Regions from separate parts of the Eubacterium segne genome, predicted to be linked through region 3. Evidence: predicted binding sites of a transcription regulator. Region 3 holds the regulator's gene; each other region holds the start of a gene.
What was found. The regulator NrdR, encoded in region 3, represses ribonucleotide reductase genes. The targets are predictions, from matches to a motif close to CACNANATNTNGTG.

Region 1 (6,445 bases), on a different contig from region 3:
TTGGAACCCAGTCCCTTGCGGTGACTATCAGGGTTTTAATGGACGAAGAACTGGAATTTAAGCAGATGCTGGGATTTGTATTTAAGGAAATGCGTGTAGGTTTCTTTAACGGACTTATAGTAGGTTCTATTTCCTTTATATTTACAGGGGTATTTATATGGCTTGTCAGAGGACAGCAGTTTATGGATGCCTTTGCTATTTCAGGATGTATCGGCGTTGCACTGGCACTGGCTATGTTAATATCAAGCTTTGTAGGAGCTATTATTCCCATTATTCTTGACAAAATCGGATTTGACCCGGCAGTTGCATCAGGTCCTCTTATTTCTACCGTAAACGATTTAGTTGCTGCGGTAACATATTACGGACTTGCATGGGTTTTCCTTATTAACATATTACATTTATAATAAAAAACAAAGGAAGTACTAATGAATATACTGATATACTTATTTATAGTTTACTCATTTTTAGGATGGGTATTTGAGACAACAATTGCTGCAATAAAAAGAAAAAGGTTTGTTAACAGAGGAATCATTAACGGACCCTTCTGTGTGATTTACGGTATTTCAGCTGTTGCCATTACAGTTATTCTTAGGGACTTAAACGGATTCTGGCTGCTATTTGGAAGTATGATAGTAGCCACTCTTATTGAGTGGACCGGCGGACATATTATTGAAAAGATGTACCATGAACGCTGGTGGGACTATTCTAATTTCAAATTTAACTTTGACGGCTATATCTGCCTTGGTGCTTCGGTTATCTGGGCGATAATGGGCTTTGTTGTAAAAACATGGGTCAACGATCTCTTTATTAATATTTATAAAATTATCCCGGTATATATAATGGAAATCATAGTGTGGATTCTTTTGGCGGTTATATTTATTGACGGCCTTGCCACTATGCTTATTTTATCAGGACACCATAAAAGCGAAAAATATTGCAAAAAGGCAGAAGATATATTAGATACTGTAACTAAAAACTTAAGTGACAGAATTTATGGTGTTATTGACAGCCGATTAGGAAAGGCATATACAAGAAGCAAGCCGGAGACCGGGGAACAAAAGGATAAAACAAAGTTTGCCACAGGATGTAGTTTCTATAAGGTGGTTATGTTGTTTTTCATAGGGGCGTTCCTTGGAGACATTGTGGAGACGGTTTTCTGTCGTATAGTTATGGGAAGCTGGATGAGCAGAAGCAGTGTTATTTACGGACAATTTAGTATTGTGTGGGGGTTAGGAGTAGCTGCCATAACGGTGCTGTTATATAAGTACAAAGATAAAAATATCTTGTTTTTATTTTTTACGGGAACTATATTAGGGGGAGCATATGAGTACATATGCAGCGTTTTTACGGAAATAGCCTTTGGCACTGTTTTCTGGGATTACAGCGATATGCCATTTAACCTTGGAGGACGAATTAATTTATTGTACTGTTCTTTTTGGGGAATAGCGGCTATAGTTTGGTTTAAGGTTGCATATCCGCTACTGTCTGCCCTTATTGAAAAAATCCCAAAGAAACCGGGAATAATAGCTACATGGATGTTACTGGCATTTATGTTAGTGAATGTTTCCATATCAAGTATTGCCCTTGCAAGATATCAGGAAAGAAGCAAGGGAAAGAATGCAAATAATAACATAGAAAAATGGATAGACACAAAATACGATGACAATTTAATGAACCGGGTATACCCGAAAGCATTAATTGTAGACTGATTTTATATCTATCCATAAACAATTTTTATTTTGAACGTTTTACACCTAATCGCACAATAGGCCAGATAACACAGGCTAATGCAGTTCCAAACAATGCCGCAATTAACTGGGTTGTGGAATATGTAACTGTTGCAGCCTTGTAGGCTACGTGACTTAATCCCTTTCCAAAGGATGGAAGAACCCATCTGATAATAAGAAGTGTCATTACACCCCATTTGGCAACAGAGCCTGCTATAAGGCTTATTGGCAAAAGATTAAGTTCCAGCTTTTTGCACCTGACAAACCAGGCAAAAAGCACAAGAACCATGTTTCCTATCATAATACACGGAAGAATCATAGGTACAGCGGCAATAACAGGTGACCCGGTTATAATAAAAGATGTAATAGGGGCAACAGCTGAAACTATAATACCGCTAACAATTCCGCAATATAATGTATCAATAATAAGTATCAGGTTAATTAATCCACCAATAACATAAACTGAGTATGCAAAGGTTGGAACTTTAAAAAACTGTACTGCTATGCAAAGTGCAATCATTACTGCTGTAACGGTAATGGTTCTAGTCCTCATTTTCATACAATTCCTCCTTTGTTATTAAATGAAGATATTTTAAGTATTCTGACTGAGACGGTTTTGTTAATTCAGATTTTGATTTGTCCTGTTCAAGAGCAATGCCTGCTTTTCTGACATCAGCCAAAACTCCTGCACCACCAAGACATCCGCCGGGACATGCCATTCCCTCTAACAGATATCCGTCATATTTTCCGGCTTTGGCTAACATAAGCATTTTTTTGCATTCCGCTAATCCCTCCGCCTTAACTGTTTTTACCTCACGGTCAGGGTCAATACTGTTTAAAACATTTACAACGGCATTGGCAACACCACCACTGGCAGCGAATCCCTTACCATAGGAGCTGGAAGTTTGTCTGAATTCTTCTAGTTCAAGATTATTAAAATCAATTCCCTTAGCATCAAAAATCCCCATCATTTCCTCAAAGGTTAAAACAAAGTCAATATCGCTTCGTACTGAGCGACGGCTTGCTTCAAGCTTTTTCGCAGCACATGGACCAATGAATACTACCTTACAGTCAGGATGGCGTTTCTTAATCATACGTCCTGTTAAAACCATAGGAGTAAGGGTCATGGAAATATGGTTAGCATATTCAGGTAAAGTCTTTTTAGCCATAACAGACCATGCAGGACAACATGAAGTACCAAGCCATGACAAATGTTCAGGAACCTCTTTTATGAAATCAGCTGCTTCCTGAATAGCACAAAGGTCGGCACCGATTGCTACCTCTTCCATTTCTTCAAAACCTACAGCTTTAAGGGCAGCCCTTACCATGGCAGGAGTAACCTCGTCACCGAATTGCTTTACAAAGGAAGGGGCAATGGCTGCATATATAGGAGTATCACTTTTCAGTGCCAGCACTGTCTGGAAAATCTGGCTTTTATCCACAATAGCACTAAAAGGACAACTTACAAGACACATACCACAGGACACACACTGGTCATAATCGATGTCAGCTCTGCCGTATTCATCAGATTTAATGGCATTCATGCCACAGGCAGCTGCACAGGGACGTTCCTGTTTAATAATTGCATTGTAAGGGCATGCATTTAAACACTTGCCACATTTTATACATTTATCCTGGTCAATAACGGAATGACCATTTTCCATATGGATAGCTTTCTTTGGACAAACCTCAACGCATGGATGCTCAATACATCCCTGACATCCGTTGGTTACGAAAATCTTTTTTTCAGGGCATGCATGACATGCAAATTTTATAATGTTAATAAGAGGAGGGTCATAATACTTTTCATCAATGGCACTGGCATCTATTCCATCTGAAAGTGGTGCATGCTCAGACACTTTTCTAATAGGAAGTCCAATGGTAGCACGAAGACGTTCTCCTACAATGGCACGTTCAATAAAAATGTTATTGTAATATTTTCCAATTTCACCGGGAATGATTTTGTAAGGCAGTTCTTCAATTCGTGTGAAATCTCCGCCTTCAAAAGCCATTCTTGCAACTTCCGTAAATACCTTATGACGTATCTCCGTCTTGTTTGAATAAATTCCTCTCATGTATTTCTCCATTTCATATAATTCAAATAAAAAACAGTCATAAAAACTATTATTAATTATAACATAGCATACAAAATAAGCACAAGTAAAATATAGTTAATTTTTTAACAATATAAAACCTAAATCGGAAGGTGCCGGTGCAAATTATGAAACATTAGGGTATTTTTTTAGAAAAATATTTAATTTCGAATTTGTGGTTGAAATTTTCCTTTATAGAGTTGTATTATATGTTGTGGCGATAATGAGAATAGAAGAAAATGAAATTATAAAGGAAAAAAGAAATGACAAATATGAATGAGAAAATTGAAAATCCCTTAGGAACGGAACCAGTGGGGAAGCTGCTTAGAAAATTTGCAGTTCCAAGTATTATATCAATGCTTGTAATGTCTTTGTACAATATAGTAGATCAGATCTTTATAGGACAGTGTGTAGGAGAGTTAGGAAATGCTGCCACTAATGTTGCCTTTCCCTTTACCACCTTATGTATTGCTACGGCACTGGCTTTTGGAATAGGTGGAGCTTCAGGATTTAATTTAAACTTAGGTGCAGGAGAAAAGGAAAAAGCACCATATTTTATAGGCGTAAGTGCTTCAATGATGTTTATTATCGGTGTTGTTCTGTCTGTTGTGGGACTTACGGCATTAAAACCCCTACTTTTATTCTTTGGTTCAACAGATACGGTATTACCGTATGCCATGGAATATACAAAATATCTGGCATTGGGATTTCCTTTTGCCATTATTTCATCTGGTGGTTCACATTTAGTAAGAGCAGACGGAAGTCCGAAGTTTTCCATGGCCTGTAACCTTGTAGGCGCCATTGTAAATGTAATTTTAGATTACCTTTTTGTCATGGTATTTAACTGGAAAATGGCAGGAGCAGCAATAGCTACTGTAATAGGACAAATTTTAGCTTCAATTATGGTTATATGGTACTTGATTCATTTTAAAACCATTAAGCTTCACGGAAAGCATTTTGTACCACAACTTAAGATAGTAGGAAGAACTGTACATCTTGGAATGGCACAGTGCTTAAATCAGCTGGCAATTATGTTTGTTCAGGTTGTAATGAATAAATCACTGACATATTACGGTGCCCTTAGCCCTTATGGTGCGGACATTCCCCTTGCCTGTACGGGAATTGTAATGAAGGTTAATCAGGTGTATTTCTCCATATGTATAGGTGTGGCACAGGGAATACAGCCTATTGCCAGTTTTAACAGGGGAGCAGGTAAAAATGACAGAGTTAAAAAGACCTATAAGCTTGCCGTTTCCTGCAATACAATTATTTCAACTATTGCATTTATAATATTCCAACTGTTCCCAAGACAGATAATAAGCATATTCGGTTCAGGAAGCCCTGAATATTTTAGGTTTTCCATTAACTTTTTCAGAATATTTTTATTTATGACTTTCTTAGACGGAATACAGCCAATAACATCAACATTTTGTACTGTTATAGGGGAACCAAACAAGGGAACATTTTTGTCTCTTACAAGACAGGTTATATGCTTTATACCACTTATGATTGTGTTACCATATATTTTCCACAACTTTGGCTATTTAGGTATAGATGGTATGATGTATGTTGCACCGATATCCGACTTTTTAGCAGCAGTACTGTCGTTAATTGTAATTAAAAAGGTGTTTAAAAAGTTAGTTTAGAACATTTTGTATGAGGGAAAACTATAATTGGAGATTTTGTAAAAAAAAGAAGAAATATTTCAGAAATGTTGCAATTGCCACTGTACAAAATGGAATATGTTGTGCTATAATGCTTTAAGCATATACAAGATATAGTATTCGAGCTTGAGAGGGAGAAAAGATGGAAGTTTTATTGAGAAAGGTAATTAAACGAAACGGTCAGGAAGTTTCGTTCGACGTTAACAAGATTCTTAATGCTATAAGGAAGGCAAATAACGAGATTGCCCCTATACATAAGTTAAACGAGTATCAGATTGCGGCAGTGGGAAATCTTGTTGTTGACCAGATTGAAAAATCAAACCATGCAGTAGCAGTTGAAGATATTCAGGACATGGTAGAGAGAGGCATCATGGAGATGCGTGGATATGAGGTAGCCCAGAAGTACGTAAGATACAGATATACACGTGAATTAGCCAGAAAAGCCAACACAACAGATGATGGAATTTTGTCTCTTATTGATCAGATTAATGAAGAAGTTAAACAGGAAAATTCCAACAAGAATCCTACAATTAACTCCACCCAGAGAGATTATATGGCAGGTGAAGTCAGCAAGGATTTAACTAAACGTATTTTATTGCCGGAGGATATTGTTCAGGCTCATGAGCAGGGAATTATACATTTCCATGATTCCGACTATTTTGCACAGAAGGAGCACAACTGTGACTTAATTAATTTAGAGGATATGCTTCAAAATGGAACATGCATATCCGAAACTAAAATAGATACACCTCACAGCTTTTATACAGCCTGCAATGTTACTACACAGATTGTGGCACAGGTTGCCAGCAATCAGTACGGCGGTCAGTCATTTTCATTAGGACATTTGGCACCTTTTGTTCAGGTGAGCAGAGAAAAAATTACCAAAGAAGTTTTAGCTGAAAGAGATGAACTCAACTTGAATTACAGTGATGAGCAGGTAAAACAAATTGCCGAGAGAAGA
Region 2 (6,445 bases), on a different contig from region 3:
CCAGCGTAAAAAAACAATACATAATGCATTATTCTAGATTTCTTTTGGCTTTACTCTTTCACATTTCCATATATTACTCATTACAACGACCAATTCATATAATATAGCCTGTTCTGCATTCCTAGGATTTTGATCTTTAGCAACCGGAGATAATGACACTCTTTTTGCTAATGCTCTCTGTATTTCATGTTCATATATTGGATCTGCAATAAATGTCACGCCTGACTGTACTTCCCTTACTTCTACATTTATAAGCTTCATTCCTGCTACAAAAATATTCTGTTCTATGTAATCTAGGGCATCATATGCATCCTTATCTATAAAAATAGCATCTGCCATAGGTGCCAGTTGCATTATTAATCTAGCATATCCTACGTTATCTAAACTATTTGTTGGAACTATACTCCAAAATTTGCATCCACTTTCACTTTCACAAACTTCAAAACCCTGTTCTTTGACAATTGCACACATTTCGACAAATTCTTCAAATGTTTTTTCTTCTAACTTATCATCTGTAAGAACCACAACTGCTTTTTTTCCCTTATTGGGGAACAATTCACATTTATTCTTTTCATTTTCTCTGATTGTTCTTTCTTTTACATTTTCAAATACTTTATCTATCTGCATATTCTTTTCCTCCTTATCTAAAGGGTGTTTCCACACCATCTAACGCTTTGTCCACCTGTATAAATTCTTCATTCATTTTTTCATATACTTTTTCTTTTTCACTTAAAATTGCATTGTACAACTCAGTTCTGAATTCCTTTGTTATCGGGAAACAAACATCTTCATATTTTTTTCCTTCATCTCCTCTGTTCACTAACTGAGACGGCATTGCTACAAAAGAACCTTTTTCACTTGTCATAACCTTAATATTATTTATGACAAAGCACTTGTCTAAATAAACCCTGCCAATTGCTTCTAGATTTGTACCTGACATTGTATTGAGTGAAATTCCAATTTCCATTTTATCATCCAGCCCTTTCACTTCATACTCGTTAACACCTTCTTTAAAGTTTTTCAGAATATTTCCATATAACTCATCTCTGAATTCTTTTGTCGTTGGATTGCAATATTCTTTGTATACTGGCTTTCCATTATCATCAACAGACTTACTTTTGTAACTTGGCATTGACACAAACAGTTCACCATTTTTATTTTCTCTTACAGTAATTCCTGTAACTATAAAACATTTATTAAATGTTACTGATGCATACGCTTTTGTACTTCTTTCTTGATTTTTTGTTTTAAAAATTCTTATACTATAATTCATTTACATTTCTCTCCTTCCAATTAATTTATTCCTATTATTTCTTCTAAACATTTTCTTTCTTCCCTGTCTAACTCAATATCGAAATGTCCCCATTTTTTACTTGAACTAAGCGCTGCTTTGTTGCAAATCTTTTTAGCAATGCGACTTAACACGCACATTTCTTTCATTGATTTTAGTATTACCTTTATCTGCATTGCTTCATCTTTATTTCGCTCTTTGTCATAATTTTCCAGTTTCTTTGAATAACATTTTGCAAACTCATCATATTCATCCTGACCAATGCGCCTAGTAACAACTGTTTTCCCAGAACGTTCCCACTCATGCTGTAATGCTTGAAACAAATATCCTATTTCACGAGCTGACTCCTTATCATTTACATGTCTCATCCTGAATCTCCTTTCGTATTTTATTTTTCTTATTGTAGGTGCAAAAGAAAAACGCCCTATCAAATACTCCATTCACTACAATAGAATATTGATAAGGCGTTATTAAATTATTACTTAGTGTTTTCTAAGTGATGTTATAATTCTAACAGTTAGAAATTATTATGTCGAAAACTAGTATGGTCTTTATTTTGTTATTTTTAAGTCTATGTTGGTCTTTTTTATGTAAATTACTATGATTCAGCTAACTTTTAACGAATTTTTTTAACAATCTCTGTCATTCATTGTTTTTTCAAGCACTTTAGCTCTTTTTATCCATTTAATCACCTTAACTTTTTATTCATATGCCTTAATACTTGGGAACAGCGTAAGTTTCAAGATGTTGTTGAAGTTGCGTACCAAGGAATAAATACAACTGCTGATAAAGTTGAATATGTCAACAAAGGTGTTCCAATTTTGCAGGGCAAGCATATTACTTCTGGAAAAATAGATTATAAGAATGTACGCTACCTTGATAAAGAAAAATATGAACCAATTTATTATCCTAAATATGTTCCAAAGGCTAATGATATTCTATTGGCAAACGATAAATGATGTATGTTTTTGCAAGAACAAATTTCTTCTCTGCCATAAGCTTCTGTTCAATAATATCCTGAATATCTTCAACTGCCATCTCATCAAAGCCACGGTTTTCAATAGAAGCTAATATATTATAAATCTGTTCCTCACTAATTCTTTCTTCCTGGTCGACTTCTGTGTTCGCCTTCTGAATAGCTGATACAATTTTGTTACGATCATAAGTAGCTCTATGACCGTCACGTTTAATAACACTTATCATTTTTTTCGTTCCTTCTTTCTTCTTCATATATCATGTATACAGCATTAAAAATACGATAATAATGCTGTTCTATATTAAACACAATTAAATACATTGTGCTTTTTAGGCAATAAAAAAGCGATGTGTTAAACTATGATAATCAAGTAAGGTGTTTAACTCTTTCGCATGCATTAGGTTATAGCACTAAGCTAAATGAATGTCTACCAAATATTGCGAAAATCAAAAAACAAAAACACAATATATAGTGTTTGCAAAATGAATGCCCTAAATAAAGGGATGGAACAAAAAAAGAAAAATTGTCAAGTGAAAAATAAATTAATTTAATTAAGTGATATATATTTTATTTGAATGCAATTATAAATTTAAAGAGAAAAGTATATTGCATATGTGAATGAAATTAAAAATCATTCTTCATCTTGATTCGGTTTTCTTTTCGTTTAAGGGCACAGTCCCACTCGGCCTGCTGAAATTCATTTTCAATGATAAGCGGTGGAACTTTTGTTGGTCTGTTATTAGCGCCCATTGCAACCATTACAAAGAAAGCTCTGTTAATAGGGTGGCGCATTCCTTCATTATTTTCAACATAAGTATCTATGCGAACTTCCATTGAAGTGTTTCCGGTATATGTTACATAACCAATAATTACCAGCAAATCATTTACATAGGCTCCATCTTTAAAGTCTAAATGGTCGATTGCAGCAGTTGTTACATTATTGCAGCCGGAATGGCGCTTTGCAACAATTCCTGCAATTTCATCAAGCATAGAAAGTAATGCTCCGCCAAATAAACGACCGCCACCATTTAAATCACATGGCTTTATTACATGTACCTGCTCAGTCCTTGAAAAAGAGACTGTTTTTCTATTAATATTTTTTCTATTCATATATAAACACGCTCCTTTGTTACATCGTAAGAGTAAAATTATTTTATAACATACATACATATGTCATATTAGAATCCAAAGTATAATGCAATGATTCTTTTAGTTCTGCTAAAAGTTCTTCTGCATCTTCGCTATTCATTGCCTCCTCATAAACCTTTTGTGCCTCTTGCAAATCATCCGGTATCTCATCATTTAATAAATCGTACGCCTTTGATAAATACGAATCTGATAAATACTTATAGAATACTAACCCTAATAAATATGTCTTATATTCATTCGCATCAATCTTACCTCTTAATACATCCGCCCCACTCCATAAAACCTGAAGTAAGTCCTTTCCTTCTGTCATTTTACTCCTCCTTTATTTGTCATATATGTTTCTTAGATTTCTAATCGTTTAAATATAAATTTTCAACCGCTTATTTCACATAATTTGTTACCTTTATATTTTAATATATATTTCTTAATTTTCCAATTAAAAATATATTGCTCAAAAAAACATCAAGAACGACAAAATTTGCTACTGTCATTAGCATTAATTTTATTTTCCCGGACGACATATCATCACCAACCCACCATTATGATAATTGCCCAAGCATACTCCGTGTGCCTCATCCACTGCCTCAACCATTTTTCCATTGCCTACATAAATACCCACGTGGCTGATATTTTTGTATCTTCCATTGGTTGTGTAGTTATAAAATATCAAGTCTCCTGGCTGTATGTCTTTTTCCTTAAATGTTTTGCCTTTCAGCCCTTCTGCTTCTGCAGCTGCAGTGGTTGAGCCGCCAAATGCTATATCAATACCTGCTGATTTCCATGCGTAGTATGCCAGCGAACTACAATCAAATGCCTTTCCACTGTTTCTTAAATTCTGACTATACGGATATCCTACCTTAGACAATACAAATGATGCCACGGTCTTTTGTGCCTGATTTGTTATTTTGTCAGTTATGCTTGTTATTTCCTGTGGGGTAAGGCTTCCCTGCAAGCCACTTAGCTGACTTCCACCTGTCTGACTGCCTGACGGATTACTTGTGATGCAGGCACTCATTAGCTGATTAAGTGTTTCCTTTCTTTCCTCATCAAACTGATACTGCTCTGACATTTCCGTGTAGCTTTTTAATGTAATTCTCACTTCAAGGTACTTTTTCTTCTTTTTGCCCTTTTTGTCTGTTACATTTTCTGTTGTATACTTGCACATGTCATCAAACACTGCCTTTAAATTCTGCTTGTTTGCTTCATTCATTTTTGTTGCCGTGTTTTCGTAACCATATTTCACCATGTACACGCACATGATGTCATAATAGTTTGAAGGCTCGCTGTTCATTCCCTCATAGTCCACATACACCTTTCTGCCCTCATCTGCATCCTTGTGTTCATCCACCAGTGTCTGTATTTCCTGATTAAATTCAGATACGTACTGCGTTGTTACAGTCTGTATTGTGTCTCCACTTTCAAGTGGTGGAAGAAATATTGCAAACGGTGAATTATAAAGCACCGCTATGATTGCAAACACAATTCCTGTTGCAACCATTACCACTATGAGTATTGGAACAACCAACGGTGCAAGCAGGGATGCCACCTGCTTAATCATGTATACCATCTTGTTTTTTATCAGGCTTCCTGCAAGTTTGAATATGCTATCGTTTTGCTCATCACCGGGCTTTAGCTTGTCCATGAAATATTTCATCATCCTGCTTTTTTGCTCTGCCCTGTAAAATGTGTTTTCAATCTTCATTCCCACTGCTTCACCTGCAGCCATTCCAATCAATGTGCCTTCAGGACCTGCCGCTGAACCGGCAACTGTAGTACCGGTTTTTACTGCAAGTTTTGTACCTTCCTTGGTAACTTCCTTTGTTGTATCCTTGGCTACCTTTTTTGATGTTTTCTTTGTCACATTTTTTGAAGCATTCTTTGCTGGCTTTTTGGCAAGTTCTTTTCCCTTGTTTGATGCTTTCTTTCTGATTCTTTTGCCTGCCACTTCCTTCTGTAGCTTTGACGTTCTTATCTTTTTCCTGATTCGATTACCTTCACTTATTGCCCCTTTTACAGGTCTTATTGCAATGCCTGTTGCCTCAAATGCTCCATCAATGTTTTCACCGCCTTCAACATTTTCAGTAATAGCTGATTCAGCCATTTTTCCTACTGACGTTACACTTCTCCCTGCTCTGGTTGTCATTGACTTATTGTCAATCTTTGTTTCATTTTTTTTATGAATCTTTCCGGTCCTTTTCTTGTGTATTTCTGTGTTAACTTCTTTTTCCTTGTTTATTTTCATGTTGTCCTCCTTGATTTTGGGTAAAAAATAACGCCAGATTAGTTCCTTGCTAACTTGGCGTTTGCATATTATTTATTTTTCTTTTCATTCGTAATAAAAACTAGATTTTTCCAAACTATATCCATAATCAATTACTATCTACACTCCTCCTATTTCCATCTTCTCATACAGATTAGTGTTATACAGCTTGTACAACTCGCTGTTCTTTGTTATCACGTTATCAAATGGCACCATTCTGCTTCCGCATTTTATGAGTCCACATCCTGACGGTGAATCTATTACATAGTTAAGTTGCTCCTCTGATATTTCCAGCGACTCCACTATCTTTTCTATGTCCTTGCTTGACTGATTTAAAAGAAGTATGAATGCTGAGTTTGAAAGCATTGTTGTGCTTGTCTCACTCATTAAAAGGTCCACTATGTTCTGTGTAATTCCTGTACAAAGACCTCCCTGCTTTCTTACCTTTTTCCACATCTGGCGTAGATATTCTGCACTGAACGGAGAATTTAAAAGAACATGCACTTCATCAATGTAAAACCATGTTGCTATTCCCCTTTCACCATTGTCAATTATCTTCTGCTGTATTGTTTCCATCATTACCAGCATTGCAAGTGGGGCAAGGGATTCTCCAAGGTCTCTTATTCCATACACAATAAATCTGTTATTTACATTTATGTTTGTCTGATGATTAAAGATATTCAATGCTCCGGTAACAAATATTTCAAGTCCAAGTGCAACATCCTTTGCTTCCTTGTCATTCTGTTCAAGAAGTTTATTGTACAAGTCT
Region 3 (6,445 bases):
GTAGAAGTGGGAGAATGACAAGGAAGTCATTTGAAGAGAAACGGATTTATCCCCAGTTTGGAGGGAGAGGTAGTTTATTAAGTAGTTTTATTTGATAATATTTTAGAGGAAAAGGTATTTGAATCGGGGCATCCGGTACATTAACGAGTGTAATGTATCGGGTGTCCTTTTTTGTGCTTAATACATATTAACTTGCACAGGTGACTATGTGTTTTATTTATAGGCATGTATTTAAGAAAAAAGCTTAACCAATGGAATATATATATGATTAAATTTTCAACCGGTGCACACTTCGACAGACTTTTAAAAAACATATGGGTATAATTAACTTAAAAGGGGACAAAGATGACACAAACTATATACTTAGATGTTTATTTTGGATTTAATTTCCTAATGGATTTCTTAGTTTTGCTTATATTAGGAATAATAATTAAAACAAAGAAACATATTGCAAGAACCGTTATTTCTGCCATAATCGGAGGAATATATGCAACAATTGTATTAATGTTAAAGTTGGAAGGGGGGATAACATACTTTTTAACATATATGATTATGGCAGAAGTTCTTATTGTAATTGCATTTGGTGGGGACAATTTAAAGGCTAATTTAAGAAATATTGCAATTTTATATTCCATAACATTTCTACTTAACGGACTTCTTAACCTTCTGTATTTTAATTTGGAAAATAAAAATATAGTGCAGGGAGCTCAAAATACATATTATGGAAAAACAAATATTTTTATTATATTGCTTGTGGGAATAATGGTATGCGTTATTGTGAAGTATGGAAGGAAAAAAATTTTGAACTATATAAAAAGAGTAGGGAATATTTATACGGCTTACCTGTTTATTAATGACACTAAAATCTCGGCGATAGCATTGCGGGACACGGGAAACAGCCTTATAGAACCTGTCACAAAAAAGCCGGTATCAATTATTGAGGAGGATAAACTAGCAGAAGCCGATATGGAGAATATGAAATATATTTTTGTACCCTATAATACTGTTGGAAAATCCCACGGACTGATGAAAGCTTTTGTGGTAGATAAACTTGTAGTCAATGACATTACCACGGAAAAGGCAATAATAGGAATATATAAAGGAAAATTAAGCCAAAATAATAAGTATGAAATGATTTTGAACCCGGATATATTAAATAAATAAGGAGAATACAATGCTTTTAGAAACAATAAAAACCTTTGTAAATATTAATAAACTGCCATTTTTTAGTGGAATAATAATAAAAAAAGAGGGGAATTTGCATTACATAGGAGGGAATGAAGTGCTGCCACCGCCTCTTAGTGCCAAAGAGGAATATCAGTGTATAAAAAGCTTAATTGAAGAGGAAAACATGGAGGCACGTTCTAAGCTTATTGAACATAATTTGCGGTTAGTTGTATATATTGCAAAGAAATTTGATAATACAGGTGTGGGAGTGGAGGATTTAATATCCATAGGAACCATCGGACTGATAAAGGGAATTAACACCTTTAATCCAACTAAGAACATAAAGCTGGCTACATATGCGTCAAGATGTATTGAAAATGAAATATTAATGTATTTAAGAAAAAACAATAAAACTAAGCTGGAGGTTTCTATAGATGAACCGCTAAATGTGGATTGGGACGGAAATGAATTATTACTTTCCGATATACTAGGAACCGATGAAGATGTTATTTCAAGAGGAATTGAAAATGAGGTGGAGAAAAGGCTTTTATATAAGGCTATAGAAAAACTAAATACCAGAGAGAAGGTAATTGTGGAAATGCGTTACGGATTAAACAACGTTGATGGGGAGGAAATGACGCAAAAGGAGGTGGCAGACAGCCTTGGAATATCCCAGTCATATATTTCAAGATTAGAAAAGAAAATAATTAAAAGGTTAAAAAGGGAAATAGTAAAATTTGAATAAATATAATAATTAAGAATAGGGAGCCATAAATTGGGCAAATTATATCTATGAAAGATATTTTGCAGGGGGATTTTTATGGCTCTTTTTAAAGTTGAAATATGTGGTGTAAACACATCTAAGTTGCCGCTTTTAAGTGAAAAAAGAAAAAAAGAACTGTTTCAGGAAATAAAAAAAGGCAACATGGAGGCAAGGGAAGAATTTATTCAGGGAAATCTGCGACTGGTACTTAGTATTTTGCAGCGATTTTCCAACAGCAGTGAAAATGTGGACGATTTGTTCCAAATCGGATGTATCGGACTGATTAAGGCTGTGGATAATTTTGACGATACCTTAAATGTTAAATTTTCCACATATGCAGTGCCAATGATTTCAGGGGAGCTTAAAAGATTTTTAAGGGATAATGCATCCATAAGGGTAAGCCGTTCCATAAAGGACATTGCTTATAAGGCAATATATTGCAAGGAAAGCATAATAAAGGAAACTAATACTGAGCCTACCATTGAGGAAATTGCAAAGCACATTGGAGCAACACCGGAGGAAATTTTGTATGCCCTTGATGCCATTCAAAGTCCTGTTTCTTTGTACGACCCGGTTTATGACCAGGGGGGAGACACCCTTTATGTAATGGATCAGATTAGTGACAAAAAGAATAAAGAAGAAAAATGGGTGGAAAACATTGTACTAAATGAGGCTTTAAACGGTTTGTCAGACAGGGAGAGAAAAATAATAGATATGCGTTTTTTTAACGGAAAAACTCAGATGGAAATTGCAGATGAAATCGGCATTTCCCAGGCACAGGTAAGCAGATTGGAAAAAAACGCATTAAAAAGTATGAAAAATTACATGAAATAAGAGAATGTCCCGCTACAAATTGATAGACAAAACAGGGATACTGCATAAGATAATAAAAAAGGCTTTAAATGAGAATAGAGGATTTAAAAAGGAAAGAGGTTATAAACTGTTGCAATTGCAAAATATTAGGATGTGCAGATGATATAGCATTTGATATTTGCACAGGATGTATTGAGGCAATTATTGTGCCGGGACCAAGTAAATGGTGTGGATTAGTATGTAGTGATTACGAGTATGTAATCCCTTTTAAGTGTATTACCCAGGTGGGACCTGATATTATATTGGTAAAGGTAGATGAGGCGGAGGTTAAACATAAAATAAAGATGTTTTAGAGGTAATAAATACTCATAATCAGTGAAAAGCCTGGATTCTAAACCCTTGACCTTACAGGGAATATTATCTATAATTATGTGGTAAAAAAGAACCGGAGGAACAACTATGAAGTGTCCATATTGTGGAGAAGAAAATACAAAGGTTATTGATTCAAGACCGGCAGAAGAGAATAATGCCATTAGAAGAAGACGTCAGTGTGAAGTATGTAAGAAGAGATTTACCACGTACGAAAAGGTAGAATCCATTCCACTTATTGTTATAAAAAAAGATAATATACGTGAACCCTATGACAGAAGCAAAATTGAGGCAGGAATTTTAAGGTCATGCCATAAAAGACCGGTTTCCTATGAACAGATTGTTTCAGCAGTGGAAGATGTTGAAAATGCCGTATTTAACATGGAACAGAAGGAAGTTTCCAGTGCGGTTATCGGAGAACTGGTAATGGACAGATTAAAGAAATTAGACCAGGTGGCATATGTGCGTTTTGCATCGGTATATCGTGAATTTAAGGATGTAAACACATTTATGGAGGAACTGGCAAAATTACTTAAATAATTAAGTTTTAACATTTTAACCCTAAGGAGATTTAAATGCTAAATAAATTATACCCGGATACATACCTTGATTCCGTTGATGACATTGATTTTGAAATGTACTACAAAAAAGGTATTCGTGGAATAGTATCGGACATAGACAATACACTGGTGCCTCACGGAGCACCGGCAGATGAACATATAATTAAGGTTTTTGAAAAAATACATGGAATGGGAATAGATACATGTCTTATTTCAAATAATAAGAAACTAAGAGTTGAACCTTTTGCAAAGGCAGTTAATTCAAAATTCATATATGATGCTCATAAGCCTTCAAGGGAAAGCTATAAAAAGGCAATGGAGCTTATGAATACTGATAAAGAATCCACATTGTTTATTGGCGACCAGATTTTTACGGATATCTGGGGGGCAAACAGAACAGGTATAGAAACTGTAATGTTAAAGCAAATTGACAAAAAAGAGGAAATACAGATTATTTTAAAAAGAATACCGGAAAAATTAATTCTCTGGTTATGGAAAAGAAAAGTGCGTAAGTAATGAACCTACGCACTTTTTTTGTAGCAAAAGCCCGGCAAGCAATATCGTGCTCGCACGAAATATTATTTGCCGGGCGTAAGAACATCGAAAAGCTATGCTTTGAGATGTCCGCTAGCTAAAATCGGGTAGGAGTCAGCCTACTCGATGTTATGAAAAATATTTCTTTTTAATCTCTTCCACAGGCATATCTTTTCCCGTAAATAACTTAAAAGCTTCAGCTCCCTGATATAACAGCATATATATGCCGTTAAAGGTAGGACATCCATGTTCTTTGGCAATTTTTAAAAGCTTAGTTTCCATTGGATTATATATTACATCTGAAACAATAAGGTTTTCATTAAAAATTGAAAAATCCTTCACTATACAATTATCAGTATTTGGTGCCATGCCAACAGATGTGGCATTGGTTAAAATCTTACTGTTTGAGATAGCTTCGTTTAATATATCGTCATTGCCTAACTCAATAAGCTTTGCATCACAATCTGTGTTGGAATTAACCATATCAACCATTTTTTCTGCTTTTTCCCAGAACCTGTCCTTAATACTGAAAAGGTTGATTTTTTTAACACCATCTAATGCTGCCTGAACAAAGATGGAAGATGCTGCACCACCGGCACCAAGAAGAGTCATGGTTTCGCCCTTAATATCAAAACCTGCATCCTTTACTGACTGCATGTAACCTATGCCGTCAGTGTTATGACCTATGTATCTGCCATTTTCATTTACAACGGTGTTTACGGCACCAATCATTTTAGCAGCAGGAGATAAATCATCTAATAACTCACAGATTGCGGTTTTGTCAGGCATTGTACAGTTAAAGCCTGCGACATTTAATTTTTTTAATCCTTCAAAAGCTGTTTTTAAGTTATCTTCCTTAACATCAAAACAAAGATATACATAGTCAAGTCTTAAAAGTCTGAATGCTTCGTTATGCATTAAAGGGGATTTGCTATGTGCCACGGGACTTCCCAAAAGTCCGGTGAGTCTTGTATGTCCTGTAATTTCATTGATACATCCCATATGAAAATTCCACCTTTCAAATAAAATCCTTATTAAGTATAAAGTGTCAGGGAAAAAATGTAAACCTTTGCATTGACTAAATTTAAAGGCTAAACTATACTCTATTTATTGTCAACGTGGAGGTTACAAATGAAGGAAAAGAATTTCGGGAAAATAACTTTGTCAAATAATCAGGCAAGAGTTTGTGTTCCGGTTATGGGAAAAACTACGGAAGAAGTATTACAGCAGTTAAAAAGTGTCGTAGAAATGGAACCGGATATAATAGAGTGGCGGGGAGATTTTTTTGAAACCGATAACAATGAAGGATACCTGAATGTCCTAAAACAAATGAAAGACGTTAATGAAAATATTCCTGTTATATTTACAATAAGAACAGATTCAGAAGGTGGAAATAAAAAGATAGGTTGGAATGAATATTGTGATTTGTGCTTATTTATTGCAGAAAAAGGCAAAGAATTTAATGTAGAATTTGTGGACGTGGAAGTATTTAAGGATGATAAGGCTAATGAATTGATTAATAGCCTTCATGAAAAGGGAATGAATGTTATAGGTTCTAATCATCATTTTGACAAAACTCCGGACAAGGAAGAAATGGTGAAAATATTAAGCACCATAGAAAAATCAGGGGCAGATGTTTGTAAATTAGCAGTTATGCCAAGGGATAAAAAAGACGTCGAAGTGTTAATTGAAGCATCAAAGGAGACAGATGAAAAAATAAAGGCACCAATTATTACAATGTCTATGGGTGAATTAGGAGCCGTAACAAGGGTTATACCTAAAATCACAAAAACTTCAGTTACCTTTGCAGCAGGAGTAAGTGCTTCAGCACCGGGACAGCCTGGTATTAAGGTTGTGAGAAAGCTCTTACAGGAAAACAAACATTGCCCTTTGCAGGGAAACATAGCCATAATAGGATTTATGGGAACAGGAAAGACCACGGTTTCTTCTGCATTATCAAAAATAACGGGACTTAAGGAAATTGACGTGGATGCGTATATAGTAGAAAAGGCAAAAATGTCCATAAGTGAAATTTTTGAAAAATACGGTGAGGAATATTTCAGAAACTTAGAAACAGAAAGCCTTAGGGAAATTGCAAATAACAAAAATCAGATAATTTCCTGTGGCGGCGGTGCCGTGTTAAAAGATGAAAATGTGGACATACTAAAAAACAGCGGAACTATTGTACTTCTTACAGCTACACCGGAAACAATATTTGACAGGGTAAAGGATCATACCC

Region 1: nrdD (anaerobic ribonucleoside-triphosphate reductase) is a predicted target of NrdR. The motif match lies at 5,590-5,603, and genes of this name have one in related genera.
Region 2: H8S00_RS01405 (ATP cone domain-containing protein) is a predicted target of NrdR. The motif match lies at 2,728-2,741, and genes of this name have one in related genera.

The regions. Positions count from the first base shown of each region.
Region 1 covers NZ_JACOOZ010000012.1:38,715-45,159, forward strand. The annotation lists gene mgtE (magnesium transporter) at 1-404, shown strand, start outside; gene H8S00_RS13430 (putative ABC transporter permease) at 426-1,709, shown strand; gene H8S00_RS13435 (ECF transporter S component) at 1,735-2,286, opposite strand; gene H8S00_RS13440 (4Fe-4S dicluster domain-containing protein) at 2,270-3,802, opposite strand; gene H8S00_RS13445 (MATE family efflux transporter) at 4,093-5,466, shown strand; gene nrdD (anaerobic ribonucleoside-triphosphate reductase) at 5,627-6,445, shown strand, end outside.
Region 2 covers NZ_JACOOZ010000001.1:294,021-300,465, forward strand. The annotation lists gene H8S00_RS01390 (hypothetical protein) at 34-627, opposite strand; gene H8S00_RS01395 (SpoVG family protein) at 641-1,273, opposite strand; gene H8S00_RS01400 (hypothetical protein) at 1,294-1,659, opposite strand; gene H8S00_RS01405 (ATP cone domain-containing protein) at 2,219-2,521, opposite strand; gene H8S00_RS01410 (acyl-CoA thioesterase) at 2,892-3,377, opposite strand; gene H8S00_RS01415 (type I restriction-modification system subunit M N-terminal domain-containing protein) at 3,421-3,726, opposite strand; gene H8S00_RS01420 (C40 family peptidase) at 3,919-5,658, opposite strand; gene H8S00_RS01425 (VirB4-like conjugal transfer ATPase, CD1110 family) at 5,797-6,445, opposite strand, start outside.
Region 3 covers NZ_JACOOZ010000005.1:7,543-13,987, forward strand. The annotation lists gene H8S00_RS07860 (sigma-E processing peptidase SpoIIGA) at 346-1,164, shown strand; gene sigE (RNA polymerase sporulation sigma factor SigE) at 1,175-1,912, shown strand; gene sigG (RNA polymerase sporulation sigma factor SigG) at 1,988-2,764, shown strand; gene H8S00_RS07875 (PRC-barrel domain-containing protein) at 2,833-3,096, shown strand; gene nrdR (transcriptional regulator NrdR) at 3,203-3,652, shown strand; gene H8S00_RS07885 (YqeG family HAD IIIA-type phosphatase) at 3,688-4,188, shown strand; gene H8S00_RS07890 (shikimate dehydrogenase) at 4,336-5,208, opposite strand; gene aroD (type I 3-dehydroquinate dehydratase) at 5,338-6,445, shown strand, end outside.